DNA from 4 places in the Psychrobacillus syltrankelensis genome. Region 3 is predicted to be linked to each of the others. Evidence: riboswitches for the same ligand, from Rfam matches in the RefSeq annotation. Region 3 holds a riboswitch; each other region holds the start of a gene.

Region 1 (4,939 bases), 1.6 Mb from region 3:
GTTCAATATGAATTCCACCTGCGTTTACAAAGTCATAGCCATTATCTTTAATTTGCGCTTCTAGGTAAGGTATGTGTTGGAAATAGTTAGCATCTAAATCTTTGGATTCTAAATCTTTGTTTGGCAAAATATAATCTTGGTATGTTTGAATATCAAGCTCAATGCCTTCCTTCGCCAGTATTGGTTTAACTTGCTCTAGAATTTCTGCATGCGGAACATTCGAAGCTCCTACTACTAATTTGGTACTTTCTTTCGCACCATTGCTACTATCTTTAGCACCGCAAGCAGCTAAAGCTAATAAACTTACTGCTAATAATGCTACTACTAATAATTTCTTCATTACATTTCTCTCCTTTTTATTTGTTTAATAAATATATGATCGAGTAAACTCGTAAACACCAATTATCTTTTATCGATTTTAGTTGTAATTACATCACCAATCCATTGAATTATAAATACCACAATCAAGATAAGAATGGTTGCAACTAGCGTTACATCCCCTCTATTACGTTGAAAACCGTCTAGGAATGCAAGAGTACCAAGCCCGCCAGCACCAATAATACCTGCCATCGCTGTATATCCAACTAGCGATATACAGGTAACAGTAATACCAGAAACTAATGACGGTAACGATTCAGGCAATAAAACTTTCCATATAATAGTAGAAGTTTTGGCTCCCATCGATTTAGCTGCTTCCAAAACACCTTTATCAATCTCCCGAAGTCCAATTAGTACCATTCGTGCATAAAACGGTGCTGCTCCAATTACAAGTGCTGGAAACGCAGCATTCGGGCCACGTATAGTACCTACAAGAAATTTCGTTAATGGAATCAATAAAATAATTAAAATAATAAATGGAATAGACCGAAAGATATTTACAAATGCTCCTGTAAGCCAGTTAGCAAATTTATTGGCCCACGCTTGATGTGGACTAGTTAAAAATAATAGAAGTCCGAGTGCTAAGCCAATGACAAATGTTAATAAAGTTGATATTGCTGTCATATAAAGTGTTTCTAGTGCAGCATCCCACATTTTAGGCCAATCAACATTTGGAAAAAGCGTATTAATCATTGTTGATCACCTCTGTATTAACTTTTTGCTCGTGTATGAATCGAATTCCTTCATCGATTGCTCGAGCGTCTCCGTCTAATTGAAGGATTAGTGTTCCATAAGCCCCGCTTTTAGTATGCGATATATTTCCTTGCACTATATTTACTTCTAGATCAAATTGCTTGATTAATCTGGAGAGAATTGGTTGTTCTGTTTGATCTCCAACAAAAACAAGTTTTATCAACTTCCCATTTGGATATAGCTCTCCCAAGTTTTGTATCGTCTGTTTCGCTTGGTTCGTTTCGGAGACCTGTGAAACAAATCGCTTTGTGATGGCTTGCTGTGGATTTTGGAAAACTTCTAATACATCTCCCTCTTCTACCACAAGACCATTTTCCATAACTGCTACTCGGTTACAGATTTTTTGAATGACTTGCATCTCATGGGTAATTAATACGATGGTTAACCCCAATTTTTCATTAATACTTACTAATAAATCTAAAATGGAATCAGTTGTTTCAGGATCAAGTGCAGATGTCGCTTCGTCGCAAAGCAAAACTTCTGGGCGGTTTGCTAATGCTCTTGCAATCCCAACCCGTTGCTTCTGACCACCTGATAATTGGGATGGATAATAATCTCCTCTTCCATCCAAGCCAACAAGTTCTATCAGTTCCTTCACTCGAGCAGATCGTTGTTCTTTAGGTACACCTGCTATTTCAAGTGGAAAAGCAATATTTTCTGCAACTGTTCTTGACCATAAAAGATTAAAATGTTGGAAGATCATGCTAACTTTTTGTCTTATTTGACGCAGCTTAACTTCATTTATGGAAGTAATTTCTTTATTGTTTACGATTATTTGTCCGGAAGTAGGCTTTTCTAATCCATTCAATAATCGGATCATTGTACTTTTACCAGCACCACTGTACCCAATTATCCCAAATATTTCACCTTTTTTTATGTCAAGATTTACATCATCCACGGCGACAATTGTACCTTGTTTCGTACTAAACTTTTTCGAAACATTTTTCAAACTAATCATGCAAATCCTCCTATCTTTCTATTCTTAAAAAATAAAAACCCCTTCTGCAAAAGAGCAGAAGGGGTGTACGTTATCATTCAAAATAACAGTCATCCATTCTCTCATTTCCCAAAGCAATTGCTTTGCGTGACTTGGCACCATTTCATTTTCATGACGGTTGCCGGGCTTCATAGGGCACTTCCCTCCACCTCTCTTAATAAGAGCGACACTATTTAATTGTTGTTAGTAAATCGAATTTTATCACGACATTTAGTTATCGTCAACACTTTTTATTATTTCAAATAAATAAGGTACAGACTGAAATGCGTATACTTTTTTTAGGAGTTTACCATTTTTAGCAATTAACAAACAAGGAACACTTTCAATTTCGTATTCCATTGCAAGATCTCCTAAATAATTAATATTCGCTTGTCCAATTGAGTAGTGCACCAATTCTTCTATTACGAGCATCATCTTAGAAGCTACTTGGCAAGTGCCACACATTGGCGTGTATAAATATAATAGAGAAAGGTCAGAAGCATTTTTAGCCTTCTCCCATTCTTCTCGCGACCATTCATTCACATTCATCATCCTATAGTAAAAATTCTTTTTTCACTTTAATATTAGCACGATGTAATATAGAAGCCAAAACTTTGAGTGGAGTTTTTTCTACTTCACCATTCATCGGACTAATAAATAAATGAATTGCTTCTGGATATTCTTTCCTCACTACAGAGCGAATTTGTTCACCTGATTTATCCGCATCAAGAAAAGCATAGATAGGTACGTCTTCAAAAGGACTTAACAGTTCTTCTAATTTCACATTAGAAATAGTACCATTTGTACAAATGATTTCAACGTCTTCCGCAAGAATGGTTAAAAGTCTCAGTTTATCCGATCTTCCTTCAACAAGAATTACTTTTTCACTGAACTCCATTATCTCCACTCCTCATTCATCCTATCCATTAGTATACGAAAAATCCCCAGATTATATAGTCTGATTGCACCTACAAATTCCATCAGCACCTAAAAGACTGCTATAAGCACCATAAACATGGCTATCAGCGCATAACGCAAGTCTATCAGCACCTACAAATTCCATCAGCACCTAAAACTCTGCTATAAGCACCTTAACCTTGGTTATCAGTGCATAACGCAAGTCTATCAGCACCTACAAATTCCATCAGCACCTAAAACACTGCTATAAGCACCTTAACCTTGCCTATCAGCGCATAACGCAAGTCTATCAGCACCTACAAATTCCGTCAGCACCTAAAACGCTGCTATAAGCACCTTAACCTTGGCTATCAGCGCATAACGCAAGTCTATCAGCACCTACAAATTCCATCAGCACCTAAAACACTGCTATAAGCACCTTATTCATAGTTATCAGCACATAACGCAAGTCTATCAGCACCTACAAATTCCATCAGCACCTAAAGCACTGCTATAAGCACCTTAACCTTGGCTATCAGCGCATAACGCAGGTCTATCAGCACCTACAAATTCCATCAGCACCTAAAACGCTGCTATAAGCACCTTAACCTTGGCTATCAGCGCATAACGCAAGTCTATCAGCACCTAAAACACTGCTATAAGCACCTTAACCTTGCCTATCAGCGCATAACACAAGTCTATCAGCACCTACAAATTCCATAAGCACCTAAAACGCCGCTATAAGCACCTTAACCTTGGCTATCAGCGCATAACGCAAGTCTATCAGCACCTACTCGCTGAGTCTATGAGTAAAAAACAAAAAATAGACATCCAATTAACGAGTAATTGTATGTCTATTATTAATTATATCTAGTAATACCAAATGGAACGGCGATTACTTTATTATTCTTGAATTAATTCGTCATATTGTTCTGCAGATAATAGTTCATCCATTTCTGATAAATCAGAAGGTTCTACAACGATCATCCATGCATTTTCATAAGGAGATTCGTTTACAAATTCAGGGCTATCTTCTAATTCTGAGTTAACTTCTACTACTTTTCCACTGATAGGTGCGTAAAGTTCCGATACAGTTTTTACTGATTCTACACTACCAAATGGATCTCCGGATTTAATATCGTCCCCCACTTGTGGAAGCTCTACAAATACGATATCCCCTAATTCTGATTGTGCAAAATGTGTAATACCAATGCGTACTTTACCGTCTTCTGTTTTAACCCATTCGTGCTCTTCTGAGTATTTTAATTCTTTAGGTGTGCTCATGATTTACCCCTCTCAATTAGTTATACATTCCCTTATAATATTCACATATTTCTGTATTAAAAACAAGCTACTTTATAAGCTTTTCCAAATATGTTCAAACTCTTCTTCCTTGAATCCGAGGGTTAAATGTTCTCCGTCAAATACAAGCGGTCTTTTGATAAGCATCCCATCAGAAACAAGAGTTTCAATTTGCGCTTCTTCTGTCATATTTGGTAACTTGTCCTTTAATTGTAATTCACGATATTTCGTACCGCTCGTGTTAAATAATTTCTTTAAATCTATATTAGTTGTAGCTAGAATCTCTTTAATCATTTTTTTTGATGGTGGTGCTTCTACAATATGGTTATTTTCAAATTCCACACCATTATCTCTTAACCATTTGTTTGCTTTATTGCATGTACTACATTTAGGATAACCAAAAAACTGAATCGTCATATATATCACCTTTTTTCTTTTTATCATATCATAGACTTTTAAACAGGGTGCATTAGAAAAAGACAAGTGTACTTTAAGTGCATCTTGTCTTTACCGTTTCCAGATGTAGCTAACTTTGCAGAACTTACACCTTTCCTATTTGCCTGTCGGGGCAGACATAGGCGCTTGCGGCTTTTCTTAAAAGAAAAGACAGTAAATGGATGTCGGCCGGTGAAA
Region 2 (4,939 bases), 1.8 Mb from region 3:
GTTTGTCAGTGGCATAATCCCGATGAAAATTGGTGTGGACAAATGTTTGGTTGCTTCATATATTTCTTGAATTTTTTCTTTTGTATAGACTGGTTGCGTGATGAAATAGTCAGCTCCGCACTCGATTTTTTTCTCTAGACGTTTTACTGCGCGATCAAGTACGCGAACGTTCGGATTGAATGCTGCTGCTACTGAGAAATTTGCTTTTTTTCGAAGCGATTTTCCTGAAAATGAAATACCTTCATTTAATTGTTTAATTAATTGAAGTAACTCTAAACTAGAAACGTCATAAACGCTTGTTGCTCCTGGAAAGTCTCCAATTTTTGTTGGATCTCCAGTTACGGCTAAAATATCATGAATTCCAAGCGCATCAAGACCCATTAAATGAGATTGCAAGCCAATTAAGTTCCGATCACGACAAGTAATATGTGCAAGTGGGCGTATATTGTTTTGGAATTTCAGCATTGATCCCATTGCCATATTACTAATTCGCGGTGAGGCAAGTGAATTATCTGCCATTGTGACTGCATCAATTCCAGCAGCATATAGTTTCTCCGCTCCCTCTATGAAAGTGGTCGTGTCCAAATGACGCGGTGTATCCAGTTCCACAATAACCGTTCTTTCCGTTCTCGCTTTTTCATGTAGAGGTTTATTGATTGTTGGCTCTGGTTCTTGAATGATTATTGGCTTTTTAGGTGTGACGGTTTTATTTGTAATTGGTGGTAAGTTGGCAATTCTTTTTTTCACTGCTTCTATATGTTTTGGAGTAGTCCCACAACATCCACCTATCAGCCGAACACCTGCATCACGAAGATATAACGCTGCCCTCCCAAAATAATCCGCTTCCGATTCGTACACAATACGTCCATCCTCCATATCGAGCAAGCTCGCATTCGGATATGCTGAGAGAAATGCTTTTTCAGGAAGTATTACTCCCTCAAATGCTTGAATCGTGTGATGTGGTCCGAGTCGACAGTTAACTCCAACAATATCTGCACCTAGGGATTCAAGCTGATGTAATGCATCATTTAACGATAAACCATTTTGCAAAATACCAGGTTCATGCATCGATACTTGAGCAATGATTGGTGTATCCGTCATTTTACGTAAATGCGTGACCGATGCCGTAAGCTCCTCAAAATCATAATAGGTTTCGAGGAGTAGCCCATCTGGGTTGCCGGATAAGAGTTGACTAGCTTGTTGGTTAAGTGTTGCAATGATTTCACTTAGGGAAGCATCACTCTTCCGAATACCACGTATACCACCAATCGTACCAAGCACAAATTGTCCACCTGGTGCAGCAGCTCTTTTTGCAATAGTAATCGCCGCTTCATTGATTTCTTTCATTTGATTTTCTAATCCGTACCTTGCTAATTTAATCGCATTCGCACCGTATGTATTCGTTTGGATAATATCTGCTCCAGCGACAATATAATCTTGATGAATCTTCTCAATAATTTCAGGCTTCTGTATATTTAATTCCTCATTACAATAATCTATTCCGTATGAATAAAGCAGCGTCCCCATTGCTCCGTCTGCAGTTAGCATATTTGTTTGTAGTTTCTCTAGTAAACCCATTTGCTCTCTTCCTCTCTAAAATACAAAAAAAGCCTTCCATGAAAAGAAGGCTTTACGAGTATTGTAATATTCGTCCCTTCCCATCTTTCAGACTTATACAAGTCTGCTGGATTTAGCACCTGACCATTACGGCTGGTTGCTGAAGCGTCCTAGGGCCAGTCCCTCGGCTTCTCTTGATAAGAATTCACTATTCAGTTTTTTTATGTTAGACATATATTACCTTTATTGCACTAAAGCGTCAAGGTATGTTTTGAATTTTCTTGATACTTCGTAGTAGAGATCTTGGATTGATCGATTATGTGCTGAGATTGATCGATATTGGGCAGACATTGATCGATTCTGGTCGGAGATTGATCGATTATCTAGAAAGATTGATCGATTTACCATTTCCATCTATATATTAGGGTGTTTTTCGAAGTACCACTCCCTTTCAGATTCATTGATTTTAGTATTCTGGACACAATATGATAAGATTCCAACTCTAGGAAGTATCGACACTCCCGATTGTTAATGCTTTCCCCAACCAGCACAAACCATTCATAGATCGCTTTCTCATGGGCAAGTCGGTCTACATGACCACAAAGTAAACAGTTCCAGCCATTTTTCTTCTTTACCATTCCATGCATATTACACTTCTCACAAAATACACCAGTCAGAAGATCATTCGGATTGATGCCCCAGCGTTCGCACATTGGATAAGGAAAATAAGGTCGATGACTCGCAACGATTTTCTCTGCCAGCTTATGCATCTCATTCACTTCTAAACATACTTTATTGCGAGCAATATTTCTCAAAAACACCGGGATTGTCTGGTGGTGAATCAAAGGATATTTCGTACATGGCTCCATGACCATTACTTTAGAATTCGTTAATACAATTACACCGTAAATAGGAATCTTTACCTCGTTCAGTCGCATCCATTCATCGAACAAATATATATTTCGTTCAATCTGTACTTCTGGGCTTTCATATAAATCTACTTTACCATCCTCATTTTCTCGCTCTAACTGGGAAGGATTCTGTTTAAAGCGCAATTTCCCTCCTATATTCTTACTCTCCAAAATCACTGCGAAATATTGAGTTAAAAAAACTGTATCGATCTGAAACTTACCAAACGATTCCAAACTAACATCATGCAGCACTAAATACTCAAATGGAAATGAATACTTCTGGAATACCTCGTCCACGCGAACTTCCCCATAAATCCCGGCCTTCGCCATATGCAATTTTGAATGAATCAGCTCTTTCATCTCATGCATCTCGGGCAAACGTCTATCCAACAACCGTAAACCAATAAAACTATACTCGTCCGAACGCGTTTTCACTAACAATAAAACACCCCCTAACCGCATCGTATCATAGTCAAAAAATATGTAAATTTCACTAAAGCACCGACAATTTCATTTTCTCCACAAAAAAAGGACCAAAAAAGAATTTTGGTCCTAAAAATGTATTTATAATAAAATTCTTCTAGAAATCATTTCTGCTGTTTCTTTCCCATTTTTAATACAAGCACCGATACCAACACCGTAATAAGAACAGCCTGCAAGTATTACATTTGGTAGCTCATCGGATAATTTCTCATTTAATGATTTAATCGCTCCGCCATGCTCTAAATGGTAATTTGGCATTTGGTCGTTCCATTTCGTTACTTCCACCACTTGTGGTTTACCGCTTAACTTCAAACTTTTTTCAATATCTTGTAATGCAACTTGAACCAATTCTTCCTCATTCATATGCTTCATGCTGTCAAACGCTGGATTTGAACTCTTATAAAACATTCGAACAAGCAAATGACTATTTGCAGATGTGTGCTTCCATTTACGACTTGTCCATGTGCAGGCATTACATTTCACATCGCTATTTTCAGACACAATGAAACCTGTTCCCTCTGCTGGAAGCTGATGATCAGGGATATCAAATCCAAGATAAATACTAATAAGTGAAGAGTTTTTCAGCTTATTAAAGTCTTTGTCCAATTCCTCATTTTGTAATATTGCTTGTGAAACATTATGTGGGGTTGTCAACACAACATAATCTGCCTCAATTGTTTCACCGTTGGACAATAAAAGCTCGTATCGCTCACCTTTTTTCAGGACCTTCTTCGTTTGAATTCCTTTCATAATTGTTGCTTCACCAAGTTCTTTTTCCAAACGATCAATTAAAGCGGAAAGACCACCTTTGAAGGAGATAAACTTTTTATTTGCCGCAGCTTCAAATTTAGCTTTATTTGCGCCTAAACCTTTTATAATACTGCCGTGTTCATTTTTATAATCTATTAAATATGGAAGTGTCGAAGCAATTGTCAGCTTATCCAGGTTTCCAGAGTACACACCAGATAACACGGGAGCAATTTGTTTTTCCACTAATTCTTTTCCTAAAAAATGCTCTAAAAAAGATCCTACTGAACTCTCTTTCGTAAAGTCTTCATTCACCAGTTCAAAGTCTTTTAACGCTTCTTCTTTTCCTTCATCAGAAACTAGTGTGCTACTTTCCAAAGATTCCTCACTTGTCGGTATTCCAAATACAGTATCCGCGGGAATTGCATGCAGTTCATTGTTTGTGTAAATATAGGAGATGCCTGTTGCATTATAAACTAGTTCATCCTGCAAATGTAACTCCTCTACCAAAGGCATGACTCCTTCATTTCGAGCAACTATCGAATCTGCTCCAACCTCCATGATAAAATCTTTTTCCTTCACCGAATGAATTTTACCACCTAAATAATCATTTGCTTCTACTAAAATTAATTCAACTTTTAATGCTTTTTCTATTTTAAGTCTTTGCAAGTAATGCATAGTAGAAAGTCCAGTTATTCCTCCACCTACTACAACTATTTTTTTCAAAACAATCACTCCTTGTCGTTAATCCAGAATTGTTCGCTATTCATAGTATAAGCGGTAATAAATTTATCTGGAATGACTTACCTCACAATTCATCCTTTGTTCAATTAAAAATACACAATAGTTTTCCATTTCGTCAAATTTACATTTTCTATTGATGCATATGTAGAGCTTTATAACCAATAATAATTGTTAAGAGGAGTATTATTTCTTCAGTCAAAGTAATACATGCGTGCCTAAAAAGAAAGGGGAAAGGTATTATGAAAAATAGAAATATAATTTTGGGATGTATTTGTATGTTAGTTATCATAGCTATACCAACGAATTTCAAAAAAGATGTTTGGGAAATTAATGCTTCCAATATAATCAAAGCATTTCAACCTATTAGTGGTAATAATGCGGTTATTGAGGATTTAGGAATATGGATACCATTTGAATGGGATAATCTATACAGTTTTTCACCTAATACAACTAAGGAAACAATCATGATGGTAGAGTAGTATGACCTTAGGATGGAG
Region 3 (4,939 bases):
CTTACAGGCTGCGTTACAAGTGCTTTGATATCAGATCCAATGAAGCTTACTACTAATATCATGATCAATTTACCTAATGTGACCGTCCATAAGTACGTTTTCTTTTTTATGTTAGACAAGCCCGCAACTATATTCACAAGTGCAGATGGAGTAAAAGGAAAACAAATGAGTAAAAATAATGGTCCAAAACCATTTCTCTCCACCCATAATATTAACTTTTGGATTTTCTCATGTTTTGTTATAAAGCCTAACACTCTAGCACGTCCATACTTGCGAATAACTAAAAAAACTGTGTAAGCCCCCGCAGCGGAGCCTACCCACGATAATAAAAATCCGAATAACATTCCGTATGCATTGACATTCGCTACGATAAAAACTACTAAAGGTAAAAAAGGTAGAAAAGCTTCTAAGAAAGGTAGAAGAACTCCTATCAATGGTCCTAACGCTCGGTAATCGTGTGTTAAATTAGTCAATGTTTCAAATGAAAACCAGCTAGGCATGATTACTCTCCTCTACGAAATAAATAAGTAATTCTCCACTCGGAGATAAAGAAATTGGGTTTACAAACTATGTATATTTATACTATTCCCAATTTTCGTATGTATAAAACTTTTGATATATAGTATAATTTGTTCATTCTATTTTTAAAAGGGGGTTAGAGCTTATTATGAATAATAATTCATTTCTAAAAGGATTAAAAGCAGGAATTAGTATTGCAATTGGCTATTTCCCAGTAGCATTAACGTTTGGTTTATTGGCAAAAACCACTGGTCTCTCCATTATGGAAGCAACAGCTATGAGTGTATTTGTTTTCGCAGGTGCGTCCCAATATATGTCATTGACGCTAATTTCAAACGGAGTTGATCCCATTTTAATTGTATTAAATACGTTTGTCGTTAATATTCGTCACTTCTTAATGACGGCTGCGTTGAATGAAAAGATGCACAGTGAAAAAAGATGGATTAAAGGAATATATGCTTTTGGTATAACTGACGAATCCTTTTCTGTGCTAGCTACTCAAAAAGAGGATAAAGTACGTACTTCTTTTGCATTTGGGGTAGCCCTGATTGGTTATAGTAGTTGGGTTTTATTCACGGCTATCGGCCATGTCATTGGCGCCAACCTACCTGCTTTTTTGCAAGCAGCTATGTCTATTGCTTTATATGCTATGTTCGTCGGGTTATTAGTGCCTTCTATGCGTGGGAATCGAAAAGTAGTAGTGCTCGCTTTATTCGCTGCCATTATTAATGGATTCTTTTATTGGACAGAATTATTATCAACAGGTTGGGCTATTTTAGTAGCTACGCTTGCATCTTCAATATTGGTTGAAATTATTTATGCGAAACGTAGTATTAGTTTGCCGGAAGGAGCTTAAACGAATGGGTACTTGGTATTGGTGGACACTACTTGGAATGGCTATTGTCACATACATTCCGAGGGTTTTTCCACTGACTTTTTTAGAAGGAAGAAAATTACCACCTGTTGTCTCGGGTGTATTAAGTAATATTCCATTTGCAGTGCTAGGAGCGTTAATTTTTCCAGCAATTTTATATGTACAACAAGGGAATCTATTATTCGGAGTTATTGGAGCAATTGTCGCTTTTACCCTTGCAATTATCTACTCGAATGTCATGGTCGTAGTATTAGGAACTATCAGTGTTTTGGCAATATATAGTTTAATATTTTAATAATTTTGAATTATTTTATTTTGGAAGTATGCTTGACGTTTTTGGTTTTATTGTTTAATGTTGGTATCAATTCTTACAACAATTACATAGCACATCACTTTCTTATCAAGAGAAACCGAGGGACAGGCCCTATGACGTTTCGGCAGCAGATTCACTTTTGAACACTGTGCCAATTCCTACGAACAATTAATGTTCGGAAGATGAGAACGAGATTGTTTTTCAATTTTTCGAAGAGCTTTCTTTTTCTTATCTGCTAACAGATAAGAGAAAGGAAGCTCTTTTTCGTTCCCCTGTCAGAAAGTTAGATAGCTGTAATTTATTGTCTGTAAAGAATTAACTAACTTTTCAGGAGGTTATTAATAATGATTGAATTTAAAAATGTTTCCAAGACATTTCTTCTTGGCAAAAGGGAGGTGCATGCAGTAAGAAATGTTTCATTAACCGTGAACGAAGGTGAAATATTTGGCATTATCGGCTTTAGTGGTGCTGGTAAAAGCACTTTATTGAGACTTGTCAATATGCTAGAGCGTCCATCCGCTGGAACCGTTATGATTCAGAATATTGATGTCAATTCACTATCTCCCAAAGAGCTACGAGAAAGACGCCGCAATATTGGGATGATTTTTCAAAACTTTAATTTATTTAACTCTCGCACGGTTGCAGGAAATATTGCATACCCACTTAAACTTGGAGGTTTACCAAAACAAGAAATTAATCAGCGAGTAGAAGAATTATTACAATTTGTCGGTTTATCCGATAAGTCGAAGGATTATCCAGACCAATTATCTGGAGGACAAAAGCAACGAGTAGGAATTGCTCGGGCATTAGCCACCTCTCCGGATGTGCTCATTTGTGATGAAGCTACTTCAGCATTAGATCCAGAAACAACCGCGGAAATACTCCGTTTATTAAAAAAAGTAAATCAAGATCTTGGTATAACAGTTTTACTAATTACACATGAAATGCATGTCATACAATCTATTTGCCATCGTGTAGCAGTAATGGAAAATGGCGAAGTAATAGAATCTGGAGATGTTTTTGATGTATTCACCAATCCGCAACATTTAACGACGCAACGGTTTATCCGATCTGTTCAACAAGATTTACCTTCTGAAACCATTTTAAAAGAGTGGCGGTCTAGAGGCGGAAAGAAATTATATCGCGTTATTTTCAAAGGGGATATTACAAATGATGCGGTACTGTCGCAAGTAACCCAAAAGCATCAAGTTCACTTTAATATCGTCTATGGCTCCGTTCGAGAACTACAAGAAAAACTTTTTGGGAATTTACTAATCTCTTTTGAAGGTAATTCCGAAGCGATTCAAAAAAGTCTAAGTGACCTAGAAACAATTGTTGACATTGAGGAGGTTGCGCACCATGAAAGTTGATTGGACAACATTTTGGCCTCGAATTGTAGAATCGACTGGGGAAACTATCGTCATGGTCATCACTACATTAATATTCGGCTCTATTCTTGGAATCGCCATTGGTTTATTACTTTTTGTTACACGAGAGAAAAATATTTTGGAAAATAAGGTCTTATTTCAAGTGTTAAATATTTTGATTAATATTATTCGACCTATTCCATTTATTATTTTCTTAGTTGCCATTTCACAATTAACGAGATTAGTAATTGGTACAACAATTGGAACGGCAGCTGCCATCTTCCCAATGACAATCGTTGCTTGCTTTTCGATAGCCCGTGTCGTGGAAAATAATTTAGTAAGTATTGAACCAGGGGTAATTGAAGCTGCTCAAGCAATGGGTGCTAGTCCCATTCGAATCATATTTACCGTACTGATTCCCGAAGCGCTTGGACCACTGATTTTAGGACTTACATTTATTAGCGTTAGTTTAATCGATTTTTCTGCCGTTGCAGGTACAGTTGGTGGTGGCGGTTTAGGACATCTTGCCATGACTTACGGATACCAACGCTTTGATGGTAGTGTAATGGTCGTAACTGTCATTATTTTAATTGTTCTAGTGCAACTCGCACAATGGCTAGGAAATACTTTATCAAAAAAATTTATGAGACGATAGAAAGAGGAGTTTTGATATGAAAAAGTTTAGTTTATTTTTATTAGCAATTATTGCTGCAATTTTACTAGCGGCATGTGGAAATGAAAAAAGCGGAGATTCAAATACAAAAGAAAAAGTAAAAGTGAAAATTGGTGTAAACGGTTCGGATGGCGTCCAGTGGCCAATTTTGAAAGAAAAAGCTGCTAAAGAAGGCATTGAAATTGAGCTAGTTGAATTTGCCGATTACACTTTACCAAATAATGCGCTTGCTAACGGAGATATAGATTTAAATGCATTTCAACATATGTCTTTCTTAGCGCAGTATGTAAACGAAAGTGGCAATGATATCGTGCCAATTGGTTCCACAATGTTCGCTCCACTTGGGATTTATTCCGAAAAAATTAAAGATATCTCTGAAATAAAAAAAGGCGATAAAATAGCGATTCCAGACGATCCATCTAACCAAGCACGTGCACTTCGTTTATTAGAAGCAGCTAAACTTATTACATTAACAGATGATTTTGGTCTATTCGGAGATCCTTCTAAAATTGCAGAAAACCCATTAAATCTAGATATTATTCCAATGGTCGCGCAACAAACACCTCGAGTATTACCAGATGTAACAGCGGCAATTATTAATAACGGTGTGGCAGGTCAAGCTGGTTTTTCACCAGGAGAAGATCCAATTTTTAAAGAGTCGGGGGATAACGAATCCACTTATCCATACGTAAACATAATTGCAGCACGAGCGAAAGATAAAGATAATGAGACGTTTAAGCGCATTGTGGAATTATATCATGAAGATGATATTAAAAATGCCGTTACAGAAGATACAAAAGGCGGTTCCTTCCTAGTGGTTCTTTCGCAAGAAGAATTAAATAAAACATTCAAAGATCTTTTAAAATAAAGGAGGAAAATAACATGAGTATCGCAATAGAAAAAAGAGATATAATCACTAATTCAATTGAGCAAAATCGGGAACTCTACATTCAAACAAGTCAAGAAATCCATGCAAATCCCGAAATTGGAAACAAAGAATTTTATGCAAGTGCAAAACATGTGGAACTTCTTAAAAATGCAGGCTTTGAAGTAACTACAGCAGTTGCAGAGCATGAAACATCTTTCTTTGCTGTTAAAGATAGTGGCAAAGAAGGAGCAGCAATCGCTTTTTTAGCTGAATACGATGCACTTCCTGGTATTGGTCACGCTTGCGGTCATAACATTATTGGTAC
Region 4 (4,939 bases), 540 kb from region 3:
CGAAAAGTTCCATCATATACATCTTCTGTAATGACAATATGATCACCTGATGATAAAAGCATGAAAGCAGAAGAAATTGCTGCAATGCCGGAAGCAAATGCTAATCCGCGAGTTCCGTCTTCAAGTTCTGCAATAGTTCGTTCTAAAGCATCTCTTGTTGGATTACCAGAACGGCTATAATCATATGGTCCAAATTCGTCAAAATTTCCTTGATGGAAAGTAGAAGATAAGTAAATAGGAACATTGACTGCACCAATTTTACTCGCTGACCAACCTCTCGTGGAAGCTGTTATTAAACTAGTCTCTAGCTGTTCGTTAGAATAGATCATTATTCACTCACATCACTTTCTAGTTCATTAAATACTTGTCTCAAGTCTGCAATTAAGTCCTCGACTTCTTCAACACCAACTGAGAAACGTAAAAGGCTATTATCTACACCACGGGCTATGCGCTCTTCTTCCGGTATATCTGCATGCGTTTGAGTAGAGGGATATGTAATGAAACTTTCCACTCCACCAAGACTTTCTGCGAAAACAATTAATTGGAGTTTTTCAAGGAAAGGCCCTACCCACTCGCTTTTTTGTAATCGAAATGAAAGCATACCGCCTTTTCCGGGATATAATACATTCTTTACTGCAGATTCGTTTTGCAAAAATTCTACTATCTTTTTCGCATTTATATCGTGCTGGTTCATTCGTAAATGAAGTGTCTTTAATCCTCTGATTAGTAGCCATGAATCGAATGGGGAAAGCACTGCGCCAGATGCATTATGATTTGCATATAATTTTTCACTTAATTCTGTCCCTTTTGCTATAACAAGACCAGCAAGCACGTCATTATGACCTCCAATATATTTGGTTCCACTATGAATGACGATATGTGCACCAAGCTCAATAGGGCGTTGAAAGTAAGGAGTTAAAAAAGTATTATCCACAATTAATAGTAATCGATGCTCTTTAGCTAATTCCGCATATTTCTGAATATCGATCTCCTGCATTAAAGGATTTGTCGGTGTTTCAATAAAGATTGCTTTTGTGTTCTTGGTAATAAGTGATTTTACTTCATCTACGGATGAAAATTTCGCATATGTAGTATGAATATTGTAAGAAACTGAGTACTGATTAAATAGTCGGTACGTTCCCCCGTAAAGGTCTTCTGGAGCAATCAATTCGTCACCAGATCGGAAAAGAGATAATACTAATTGAATTGCAGCCATACCAGAGCTACAGGCAAAACCTGCATCTCCACTTTCTAATTTAGCGATACCTTCTTCTAAAATAGCGCGGGTAGGATTTTTAGTACGAGTGTAATCATATCCTGTTGATTGGCCAATACCACCATGGATGTAAGCAGTTGACAAATAAATTGGCGGGTTAACGGCACCTGTTATCGAATCGCTGTGGTTTCCTAATTGAGCTAATTGGGTTTCTAAACTATTTTTTGACATACAGATTCATCCTCTTCTATTAAAATAATTACGCAAGCGTACAGGGACTGAAACTTCCCAAATAAAAAGAGGATTCTCTAATAAGAAGAGAATCCTCAAAAAAATACTGAAGTTAGTCTTCTTATCTTCAAGACGATGACCGTCTTTTGGAATTAGCACCACACCACTTTTGGCTGGTTGCTGAGACATCCTCGGGCCAATCCCTCCGTCTCTCTTGATAAGAAATAAAATATTAAATTTTCTAAATGTTAAATTTAAAATAGTTTATCACGGGATGGATAATAACACAAGGTGACAAATTAATAAGTATTTTTGTTCAAAGTATTAACTCATTCTGTGAGCAAAATAGAAAAGGACGGAAAGGGGATAAGTCAAGATAGATGGTTGTCCTTTGGTAAGGCTTGAAATATAAAAAAAGGCATGTGCGGTAAATGTCCCGAACATGCCGCGGATTTATTAGTCAACATTTAGCTAATGGAGCATCGGAAGGAAGAATGCAATTGCTCCAAGTACTATAGAAATCCAAGCAAGGAATTTTTGTGGGGAAGTTAAACCAACTAATCCTAAGACAACCGCACCAGCACCAAGTATCATAGGATAATAAAAGAACCCCACAATTGCTAATACAATTCCAATCCAACCAATCCACATACCTAAAGAAGCTTTCATTACTAACACCTCCTTTCCTATACTTAAGAACAATATTTTCATAGAAAAATGTTCTTCCACTAGTATATGAAGAGGAGGTCGATTCTTTATAAACAATTTGCGGAATAAAGTAGAATAAAAGAGTTTTTTACAGAAAACAAAAAAAATTAAGACCATGAACAGATTTGCTGAGTAATATATCTCAAGACTATCCAAGGCACTCCGGAAATGATTGAAAATAGGTTTTGTACTTAAAGGACGTTTGGGCTTTTCTTAAGAAGTAAATAAAAAGTGGCACTAAACAACTATTTATTTTCCTCCTAAAAGGTCAAATAATCCACCAGCGATACTTCCTTCATCCTTTGAGCCTCTACCTAGTGTTTGAGGAGCAGCTGCAAAAACACGGCTCGCTAAGCGGCTAAATGGTAACGATTGAATCCATACAGTACCTGGTCCACGAAGAGTAGCGAAAAACAAACCTTCTCCTCCAAAAAGAGCAGTTTTCACTCCTTTTACCATTTCGATATTGTAATTTACGTCAGAAGTCATCGCTACTAAACAACCAGTGTCTACCCTTAAAACTTCACCAGGCTGTAGTTCTTTTTTATGAATAGTTCCCCCCGCATGAATAAAAGCAAGACCGTCGCCTTCAAGTTTTTGCATGATAAATCCTTCTCCACCAAAAAAACCAGTACCTAACTTACGTTGAAATTCGATTCCAACAGAAACACCTTTTGCTGCAGCTAAAAAAGCTTCTTTTTGACAAATAACCTTACCGCGATATTCACTTAAATCTATAGGAATTATTTTTCCGGGATAAGGAGAGGCAAAATAAGCATGTTTTTTTCCATTACCGGCATTCGTAAATGTAGTCATAAATAAACTTTCGCCTGTTAACATACGTTTGCCTGCACCCATTAATTTTCCCATTAGTCCAGTATCAAATGAACTTGAGCCGTCACCAAAAATGGCTTCCATAGTAATGTCATCTTCCATCATCATTAAGCTACCTGCTTCAGCAACTACAGTTTCTCCTGGGTCTAATTCAATCTCTACAAACTGCATATCATCTCCATGTAATTTGAAATCAATTTCATGATTATTCATGTATATTTTCCTCCCTAATTAATATTTATTTAATAATACGAGAAAAGTAATAAAAAGTTTCAAATTGAAAATTCAAATTTTTCTATTTTTAAAAAGGGTTTTATTAAATAAATAGAGAATGTAGTTAAAAAGGAAGCATTTTCACCTATATAGAAAAGAGGTAGGGAAATGAAGTTAACTAATTTTATCGATGGTAATTGGCAAGAAGTTGGGGAAGTAAATTACACAGCTGTTGTAAATCCTGCAAATGGTCAACATTTGGCGGAAGTTCGGATGTCAACTAAAAACGATGTAGATCAAGCGGTTGCTGCTGCAGTGAAAGCGCAAAAGAAATGGGCACTAGTACCGGCACCAAAACGGGCAGATTACTTATATGAAATTGGTAGATTGATGAAAGAAAAGAAGGAACACTTAGCGCAAGTGTTAACAAAAGAAATGGGTAAAGTCATTGAAGAAGGCCGTGGAGAGGTGCAAGAAGGAATTGACATGGCATTTTACATGGCAGGAGAAGGACGTCGTTTATTCGGAGAAACAACACCTTCAGAGCTTGCCGATAAATTTGCAATGAGTGTTCGTGCACCTATTGGAGTGGTTGGTTTAATCACTCCTTGGAATTTTCCTGTTGCGATTGCTACATGGAAGTCATTCCCGGCTATAGTTGCAGGAAATACATTCATTTGGAAGCCGGCAACTGAAACACCAATGATGGCATATGAAATGGCGAAAATCTTTCAAGAAGCAGGATTGCCAGCTGGGGTTGCAAACGTTGTATTTGGCTCTGGTTCCGATGTTGGAACAGCTATGATAGAGCATCCCGACGTAAAAGTTATTTCTTTCACCGGTTCAACAGAAACAGGTCGTAAAGTTGCGGAGCTTGGCGGTCGACATCTAAAGAAGGTATCTCTTGAAATGGGTGGGAAAAATGCTGTGATTGTAATGGACGATGCAGATTTGTCTCTTGCAGTTGAAGGGATTTTATGGAGTGCATTTGGAACAGCTGGTCAGCGTTGTACCGCATGTAGTCGTGTAATCGTGCATAAAGATGTAAAGAAAGAGTTAGAGAATTTACTTCTAACTCAAATGGAACAACTAACAATTGGAGATGGTCTGGACGAAACGGTAAAGATAGGTCCAGTAATTAATAAAAATGCATTAGAAAAAATTCATTCTTACACAAAGATTGGGCAAGATGAAGGAGCAAAATTACTTGTTGGTGGAGAAATATTAGAGGAAGGGAAGCTTGCAGAAGGGAATTATTATGCTCCAACTCTATTTACAGATGTAACGCCAAATATGCGTATAGCACAGGAAGAGATTTTTGGGCCAGTAGTTTCACTAATAGAGGTAAGTTCTCTAGAGGAAGCAATAGAGGTGAATAACGGTGTGAAATTCGGTCTTTCAAGTTCTATTTTTTCAAGGGACGTAAATAAAATTTTCCGAGCTCAAAGGGATTTGGACACAGGAATTGTTTATGTTAATGCAGGTACAACAGGAGCAGAAATTCATTTACCTTTCGGAGGGACGAAAGGGACTGGAAATGGACACCGTGATAGTGGAGTAGCAGCTCTAGATGTATATACCGAGTGGAAGAGCATTTATGTAGACTTCAGTGGAAAACTGCAACGTGCACAAATAGACACAGAATAATAGGGGGATGACAACATGAAGGTTGCTGTATTAGGAGCAGGATTAATGGGGAAAGAAGCAGCTCGTGATTTAGTATTAAGCCCAAATGTG

Evidence for each region. A riboswitch is a leader RNA that binds a small molecule or an ion and turns the genes downstream of it on or off. The one in region 3 is predicted to bind S-adenosylmethionine.
Region 1: it holds a riboswitch for S-adenosylmethionine, as region 3 does, so the genes downstream of both, ACTSKG_RS19015 (methionine ABC transporter ATP-binding protein) here and ACTSKG_RS07500 (methionine ABC transporter ATP-binding protein) in region 3, are expected to answer to the same signal.
Region 2: it holds a riboswitch for S-adenosylmethionine, as region 3 does, so the genes downstream of both, ACTSKG_RS16130 (bifunctional homocysteine S-methyltransferase/methylenetetrahydrofolate reductase) here and ACTSKG_RS07500 (methionine ABC transporter ATP-binding protein) in region 3, are expected to answer to the same signal.
Region 4: it holds a riboswitch for S-adenosylmethionine, as region 3 does, so the genes downstream of both, ACTSKG_RS09815 (methionine biosynthesis PLP-dependent protein) here and ACTSKG_RS07500 (methionine ABC transporter ATP-binding protein) in region 3, are expected to answer to the same signal.

What each region holds. Positions count from the first base shown of each region.
Region 1 covers NZ_CM144227.1:3,854,664-3,859,602, reverse strand. The annotation lists gene ACTSKG_RS19025 (MetQ/NlpA family ABC transporter substrate-binding protein) at 1-340, opposite strand, end outside; gene ACTSKG_RS19020 (methionine ABC transporter permease) at 403-1,071, opposite strand; gene ACTSKG_RS19015 (methionine ABC transporter ATP-binding protein) at 1,064-2,089, opposite strand; SAM riboswitch class I at 2,188-2,292, opposite strand; gene ACTSKG_RS19010 (thioredoxin family protein) at 2,339-2,650, opposite strand; gene ACTSKG_RS19005 (toprim domain-containing protein) at 2,661-3,005, opposite strand; gene gcvH (glycine cleavage system protein GcvH) at 3,908-4,288, opposite strand; gene ACTSKG_RS18995 (arsenate reductase family protein) at 4,361-4,723, opposite strand.
Region 2 covers NZ_CM144227.1:3,283,851-3,288,789, reverse strand. The annotation lists gene ACTSKG_RS16130 (bifunctional homocysteine S-methyltransferase/methylenetetrahydrofolate reductase) at 1-1,578, opposite strand, end outside; SAM riboswitch class I at 1,656-1,761, opposite strand; gene ACTSKG_RS16125 (nuclease-related domain-containing protein) at 1,959-2,903, opposite strand; gene ACTSKG_RS16120 (protoporphyrinogen oxidase) at 3,033-4,424, opposite strand; gene ACTSKG_RS16115 (hypothetical protein) at 4,718-4,921, shown strand.
Region 3 covers NZ_CM144227.1:1,498,669-1,503,607, forward strand. The annotation lists gene ACTSKG_RS07480 (TVP38/TMEM64 family protein) at 1-500, opposite strand, end outside; gene ACTSKG_RS07485 (AzlC family ABC transporter permease) at 668-1,375, shown strand; partial or broken gene ACTSKG_RS07490 (hypothetical protein) at 1,316-1,453, opposite strand; partial or broken gene ACTSKG_RS07495 (AzlD domain-containing protein) at 1,407-1,688, shown strand; SAM riboswitch class I at 1,788-1,895, shown strand; gene ACTSKG_RS07500 (methionine ABC transporter ATP-binding protein) at 2,051-3,076, shown strand; gene ACTSKG_RS07505 (methionine ABC transporter permease) at 3,066-3,728, shown strand; gene ACTSKG_RS07510 (MetQ/NlpA family ABC transporter substrate-binding protein) at 3,745-4,614, shown strand; gene ACTSKG_RS07515 (M20 family metallopeptidase) at 4,629-4,939, shown strand, end outside.
Region 4 covers NZ_CM144227.1:2,034,506-2,039,444, reverse strand. The annotation lists gene metC (cystathionine beta-lyase) at 1-329, opposite strand, end outside; gene ACTSKG_RS09815 (methionine biosynthesis PLP-dependent protein) at 329-1,447, opposite strand; SAM riboswitch class I at 1,566-1,671, opposite strand; gene ACTSKG_RS09810 (hypothetical protein) at 1,919-2,116, opposite strand; gene ACTSKG_RS09805 (TIGR00266 family protein) at 2,405-3,202, opposite strand; gene ACTSKG_RS09800 (aldehyde dehydrogenase family protein) at 3,371-4,849, shown strand; gene ACTSKG_RS09795 (saccharopine dehydrogenase family protein) at 4,865-4,939, shown strand, end outside.